DNA from 2 places in the Streptomyces sp. NPDC090445 genome. Region 2 is predicted to be linked to the other one. Evidence: riboswitches for the same ligand, from Rfam matches in the RefSeq annotation. Region 2 holds a riboswitch; the other holds the start of a gene.
The links. A riboswitch is a leader RNA that binds a small molecule or an ion and turns the genes downstream of it on or off. The one in region 2 is predicted to bind glycine.

Region 1 (3,399 bases), on a different contig from region 2:
GGAGGGGCTGTCGGGGCCGCCTCCGCCGGGCAGCGGCACCCACACGTGGCTCCGGCCCAGCACCTGGACGATCCTCGGGCCGGCATCGGCCGTGCCCAGGGCCGCCCCGAGCACCTGCTCCAGCTCGTTCTCCGGCCAGCCGCCGCCGTCCATCTCCGCCTCCGCTTGTCGCGCCGTATACGGGCTGAGGGTAGCCGCCCGCGCACCCCTCCCGGACCCGGCCGCCCGGCAGGGCCCACCGCCCGGACCCGGTCTCGCACCGCCCGGCCGCCCGCCGTCCGGCCCTCCCGACGCCCGCCGGGGCCCGCGAAGCCCACCCGCCGGGACCCGCGCCGACCAGCGCCCCGAAGGCACACCGCGGCCCCGGCCGCCCGCCGCGGCCCACCGCCCGGCCCTCCCCGCGCCCGCCAGGGCCCGCGAAGCCCGCCAGGGCCGCCTCCCGGACCCGGCCTTGCCGTCCGGCAGCCGCACCGCCCGGCGCGCGCCCTCCGGTCCTCCCCGCGCCCGCCAGGGCCCGCCGTGGCCCCGTCCGGCCCCGGTTCAGGCGGTGTCGGGTTCCGTGGGGCGGAAGGCTATGCGGGTCAGACGTGCGGCCGCGGCCCGGTCCAGCAGGACCACCGAGGTGCAGCCCGGCGGCAGCGGACCGGACTCCGCGGCCCGTACCAGCCGGCGCACCGCGGCCCGGTGCCGGGCGAAGGCGTAGGACGACACGCCGCGGCCCCGCGCCGCCTGCCCGGAGAGGGCCTCCTGCGGGGTGGCGTCCAGGATCAGCAGGTGCAGGGCCCGGCCGCGGCGCCGCGCCGTCGCCGCCAGCAGCCCGCGCACCCAGCGCTGCGTACCGCAGTCGTGGACGACGGCCGAGGCCCCGGAGCGCAGGATCCGCCACAGCCCCCAGTAGTGCGCGATCCGCACCAGCGGGCGGTAGACGGCGTACGGGAGCCCTGCGGGCATGCGCTGCTCCCAGCGCTCGCGCACGTCCTGGGAGTCGATGCCGCTGCCTTCGGCGGCCCGCTTGATCAGCGTGCTCTTGCCGCCGCCGGGCAGGCCGGAGACCACGACGATGTCGCCCTCGGCGAAGCCGAGCCAGCGCGGCCCGCGGTCCCCCCGGCCGCGCAGGTCGCGGACCGGTCCGTGGTGCTCGCGCGCCCGCTGCGCGGGCACGCCGTCCGCGGTCCCGGCGGTCGCCAGTACTCCGAATCTCCGCACAAGATCGCCTCCCCCGTGTCGGGCCTCGAAGACCCCATGCCCACTGAGTGTAAAGAGACGGTAATCCGACACCGCCGGTTCCGGCCCGGCCGTCCGCCCACCGGACACCGCCCGTCACCGACGGACACCGCCCGCCGACAGGACACCGCCCACCGGACCCTGCCCGCGGCTGAGCGAATGACACAGTCTTTCGGGCCCGCCCACCCGATCCGCGGTACGGCGTGCAATGATGTGCGCCATCTGGACCAACTGCATACCGGCCGCTTGAATCCGCGCGGGAGAGTCCCGGCAGGCCGCGAGGCCGCGTCCGGGCGCCGAAGGAGCAAGTACCTCCCTTGAATCTCTCAGGCCCCGTACCGCGTGGATGAGGCAGATCTGAAAAGCGAGCCGCGCCCCTCCCGTCCCCCGCGACGGACCGGGGTGTGCTCCACCCAAGGTGCAAGTCGGTGTTCCCGTTCCCGCGGGACTCTCGGCGAACCTCTCAGGTTCCGATGACAGATGGGGAGGATCGTCCTCGTCATGTCATGCCCTGGGACCCGGGAGCCACACCCATGAGCACTGCCCCCCGCCTGACCGCCCTCGATGCGCTGCACCGCTCGCTCGGTGCGACCATGACCGACTTCGCGGGCTGGGACATGCCGCTGCGGTACGGCAGCGAGCGCGACGAACACAACGCCGTGCGCACCAAGGCCGGCCTCTTCGACCTCTCCCACATGGGCGAGATCACCGTGACCGGTCCGGAGGCCGTGAAGCTCCTGGACTACGCCCTGGTCGGCAACATCTCCACCGTCGGCGTCGGCCGCGCCCGCTACACGCACATCTGCCGGGAGGACGGCGGGATCCTCGACGACCTGATCGTCTACCGCCTGGCCGAGACCGAGTACATGGTCGTCGCCAACGCCTCCAACGCCCAGGTCGTCCTCGACGCCCTCACCGAGCGCGCCGACGGCTTCGACGCCGAGGTCCGCGACGACCGCGACGCGTACGCGCTGATCGCCGTCCAGGGCCCGGAGTCCCCCGGCATCCTGGCCTCGCTCACCGACGCCGACCTGGACAACCTGAAGTACTACGCCGGCCTGCCGGGCACCGTCGCCGGCGTGCCCGCGCTGATCGCGCGTACGGGCTACACCGGCGAGGACGGCTTCGAGCTGTTCGTCTCCCCCGAGCACGCCGTGGAGCTGTGGCAGGCGCTGGCCAAGGCCGGCGAGGGCGCCGGCCTGGTGCCGTGCGGCCTGTCCTGCCGCGACACGCTGCGCCTGGAGGCGGGCATGCCGCTGTACGGGCACGAGCTGACCACCTCCCTCACCCCGTTCGACGCGGGTCTGGGCCGGGTCGTGAAGTTCGAGAAGGAGGGCGACTTCGTGGGCCGCGCCGCCCTGGAGGCCGCCGCCGAGCGTGCCGCCACGAACCCGCCGCGCAAGCTGGTCGGCCTGGTCGCCGAGGGCCGCCGCGTCCCGCGCGCCGGGTTCCAGGTCGTGGCGGGCGGCGAGGTGATCGGCGAGGTCACCTCCGGCGCCCCGTCCCCGACCCTGGGCAAGCCGATCGCGATGGCGTACGTGGACGCCGCCCACGCCGCGCCCGGCACCTCCGGCGTCGGCGTGGACATCCGCGGTACGCATGAGCCGTACGAGGTCGTCGCCCTGCCCTTCTACAAGCGGCAGAAGTAGCGCCCGCGCGGCGGCCCCGGCCGCCGACCGCCGGCCACAGGCCGAGGCGTCTCACCACGCAAGACCACTGTTCGTCCGCACTCCCCCGCATCCAGGAGAATCAGGTCATGAGCAACCCCCAGCAGCTGCGTTTCAGCAAGGAGCACGAGTGGCTGTCGGCCGCCGAGAACGGCGTCGCCACGGTCGGCATCACGGAGTTCGCGGCCACCGCGCTCGGTGACGTCGTCTACGCCCAGCTCCCCGAGGTCGGCGACACGGTGACTGCGGGCGAGACCTGTGGCGAGCTGGAGTCGACCAAGTCGGTCAGCGACCTGTACTCCCCCGTCACCGGCGAGGTCGTCGAGTCCAACCAGGACGTCGTGGACGACCCCAGCCTCGTGAACTCCGCTCCGTTCGAGGGCGGCTGGCTGTTCAAGGTCCGCGTCGCGGAGGAGCCGGCCGACCTGCTCTCCGCCGACGAGTACGCCCAGCTCACCGCCGGTAAGTAACTGACCACAGGGGATCCTGATGTCCGTTCTGAACACCC
Region 2 (3,399 bases):
CACGGGGTGGGGCTGTACCGGATGGCGCTGGGCCTGGACGACCGGCCGGTGGTCGCCGAGCGCGACGCGAAGTCGGTGTCGGTGGAGGACACCTTCGACGTGGACCTGCACGACCGGGTGCGGATCCGGACCGAGGTGCAGCGGCTCGCCGACCGGTGCGTGCGGCGGCTGCGGGGGTCCGGGCACTCGGGGCGCACGATCGTGCTGAAGGTGCGCAGGTACGACTTCTCGACGCTGACCCGCTCCGAGACGCTGCGGGGGCCGACCGACGATCCGGCGGTGGTGCGGGAGGCCGCGGCGCGGCTGCTGGAGGCGGTGGACACCACCGGCGGGGTGCGGCTGCTGGGCGTCGGCGTGACCGGGCTCGCGGACTATACGCAGGAGGACCTGTTCGCGCAGTCCCAGGCCGCCGCCGCGGCCGCCGAGGCTCCGGAGAGCGCCCCGGACGCGTCCGCCGGGGCGGGAGGGGCCGAAGGGCTTCCGGGGGCCGACGGGGGTGGGGGTCCGGAAGGGGCCCAGGGGGCTTCTGAGGCGGTTGCGGGGGACGGGCCGACCGATGGGTCCGCCGACCTGCCGGAGCGCGCCCGTGAGCGGCACTGGGCGGCCGGGAAGGACGTCCGACATGCCGTCTACGGGCCGGGGTGGGTGCAGGGCAGCGGGATCGGGCGGGTGACCGTGCGGTTCGAGCAGCCAGGATCGGCCCCGGGCCGGGTCCGCACCTTCCAGGTGGACGACCCCGATCTGGAGCCGTCCGATCCGCTGCCCCTGGTGGGCCGGGCCGGGTGACGTGCCGAGTGACGTGCCGGGTGACCGGGCCGGGTGACCGGGCCGCGTGACCGGGGCGGGGGCTACTCCTCGCCCTGCTCGCCGTTGGCCAGGTGGCCGAAATCACCCTTGAACGTGAAGTCGGACGGGAGGGAGACGTCCAGCCCGTAGTGGTGGTAGAGCTGCAGCTCCTGCTCGGGGGACAGGTGGCGGCCCACGCCGAAGTCCGGGGCGTCCTTGATCAGGGCGCGCTCGAAGGGGACGCGCAGGGTGTCGCCGACCAACTCGCTCGGCTCCAGGGGGACGAAGGCGTCCCGGCTGAACAAACCGGTCCGGACGGCGGCCCACTCCGGGACGCCGGTGGCATCGTCGAGGTAGACCTCGTCAACGGTTCCGATCTTGGTGCCGTTGCGGTCGAACGCCTTGCGGCCGATCAGGCTGCGGGGATCGATATCTGTCTGCACGGTCCCTCCACGTGGTCGCAACTCCTCCGTAATGACTACAAAAGGCCATTTCCCTGGAGGGGGCCACTCGAAGGTGGTCCGGGAACCTCGCTGGTAGGCTGGGTGATGGCTGCTGACCCTGTGCGGGAGAGTCCTCCACCGAGCTCGACGGAGGCGCCGAAGGAGCAAATCCTCCCCGGAATCTCTCAGGCATACGTACCGCACGGACGAGGCCACTCTGGAAAGCAGGGGCGGTGCCGGGCCCGCAGTGCCGGTTCCACCCCTCACCGACGGTGAAAGCCGGACCCCGCGGACGAACTCCGCTGGAGCCGGTGAAGCTCTCAGGTTGAGATGACAGAGGGGGAGGCCGTCCGGGCGCCCGCGCCGTGGTGCCCCTCGCAGGTCGTACGACCCAGGAGGCCTCCGTACATGACCGCCAACCGCATTCCGCTCTCCCAGCTGGAGCGAGGCATCCCCTTCGAGCAGCGCCACATCGGCCCGGACGCCGAGGCGCAGGCCAAGATGCTCGCCCAGGTGGGCTACGGCTCGCTCGACGAACTGACCGCCGCCGCGGTACCGGACGTCATCAAGACCGCCGAGGCGCTGAACCTGCCCGAGGCGCGGACCGAGGCCGAGGTGCTGGCCGAGCTGCGCCACCTGGCCGGCCGTAACCAGGTCATGACCTCGATGATCGGTCTCGGCTACTACGGGACCTTCACCCCGCCGGTGATCCTGCGCAACGTGATGGAGAACCCGGCCTGGTACACGGCGTACACGCCGTACCAGCCCGAGATCTCCCAGGGCCGCCTCGAAGCCCTGCTGAACTTCCAGACCGTCGTCGCCGACCTGACCGGCCTGCCGACTTCGGGCGCCTCCCTCCTCGACGAGGGCACCGCCGCCGCCGAGGCCATGACCCTGGCCCGCCGCGTCGGCAAGGCCAAGGGCAACGTGTTCCTCGTCGACGCCGACGCCCTGCCGCAGACCATCGCCGTGGTCGAGACCCGCGCCGAGCCGATCGGCATCGAGGTCGTCGTCGCCGACCTGTCCGACGGCATCCCGGCCGAGATCGCCGAGCGCGGCATCTACGGCGTCCTCGTCCAGTACCCGGGCGCCTCCGGTGCCGTCCGCGACATCAAGCCGGTCATCGACCAGGCCCACGGGCTCGGCGCGATCGTCGCCGTCGCCGCCGACCTGCTCGCGCTGACCCTGCTGACCTCCCCGGGCGCCCTGGGTGCGGACATCGCCGTCGGCACCACCCAGCGCTTCGGCGTCCCGATGGGCTTCGGCGGCCCGCACGCCGGCTACATGGCCGTCCAGGACAAGCACGCCCGCTCGCTGCCCGGCCGCCTCGTGGGCGTCTCCGTGGACGCGGACGGCAACAAGGCGTACCGCCTGGCCCTGCAGACCCGCGAGCAGCACATCCGCCGTGAGAAGGCCACCAGCAACATCTGCACCGCGCAGGTGCTGCTCGCCGTCATGGCCGGCATGTACGCCGTCTACCACGGCCCCGAGGGCCTGAAGACGATCGCGCGCCGCACCCACCGCTACACCGCGCTGCTCGCCGCCGGTCTGACGGCCGGCGGGGTCGAGCTCGTGCACGGCGCGTACTTCGACACACTGACCGCCCGCGTGCCCGGCAAGGCCGCCGAGGTCGTCGCCGCCGCCCGCGAGGCCGGGGTCAACCTGTTCCAGGTCGACGCCGACCACGTCTCCGTCTCCGTCGACGAGACCACCCTGCGCGCCGACATCGAGGCCGTCTGGGCCGCGTTCGGCGTCACCGCGGACATCGAGGCGCTCGACGGGACCGCCGCCGACGCGCTGCCCGAGGGCCTGCTGCGCTCGGACGCGTACCTCACGCACCCGGTCTTCCACCAGCACCGCTCCGAGACCGCGATGCTGCGCTACCTGCGCAAGCTCGCGGACAAGGACTACGCGCTGGACCGCGGCATGATCCCGCTGGGCTCCTGCACGATGAAGCTCAACGCGACCACCGAGATGGAGCCGGTGACCTGGCCCGAGTTCGGCCAGCTGCACCCGTTCGCCCCGGTCGAGCAGGCCGAGGGGTACCTCACGCTCATCAGCGAGCTGGAGGAACGTCTCTGCGAGGTCACCGGCTACGACAAGGTCTCCATCCAGCCGAACGCCGGCTCCCAGGGCGAGCTCGCAGGCCTCCTCGCCGTCCGCGCCTACC

Region 1: another riboswitch for glycine. It lies ahead of gcvT (glycine cleavage system aminomethyltransferase GcvT); the one in region 2 lies ahead of gcvP (aminomethyl-transferring glycine dehydrogenase).

The regions. Positions count from the first base shown of each region.
Region 1 is NZ_JBIVXV010000021.1:35,005-38,403, reverse strand. Features, by position in the region: gene ACIQUT_RS29660 (enhanced serine sensitivity protein SseB) at 1-153, opposite strand, end outside; gene ACIQUT_RS29655 (AAA family ATPase) at 541-1,206, opposite strand; glycine riboswitch at 1,472-1,575, shown strand; gene gcvT (glycine cleavage system aminomethyltransferase GcvT) at 1,758-2,873, shown strand; gene gcvH (glycine cleavage system protein GcvH) at 2,981-3,361, shown strand; gene glyA (serine hydroxymethyltransferase) at 3,381-3,399, shown strand, end outside.
Region 2 is NZ_JBIVXV010000003.1:9,980-13,378, forward strand. Features, by position in the region: gene ACIQUT_RS08115 (DNA polymerase IV) at 1-786, shown strand, start outside; gene ACIQUT_RS08120 (PRC-barrel domain-containing protein) at 849-1,229, opposite strand; glycine riboswitch at 1,343-1,440, shown strand; gene gcvP (aminomethyl-transferring glycine dehydrogenase) at 1,638-3,399, shown strand, end outside.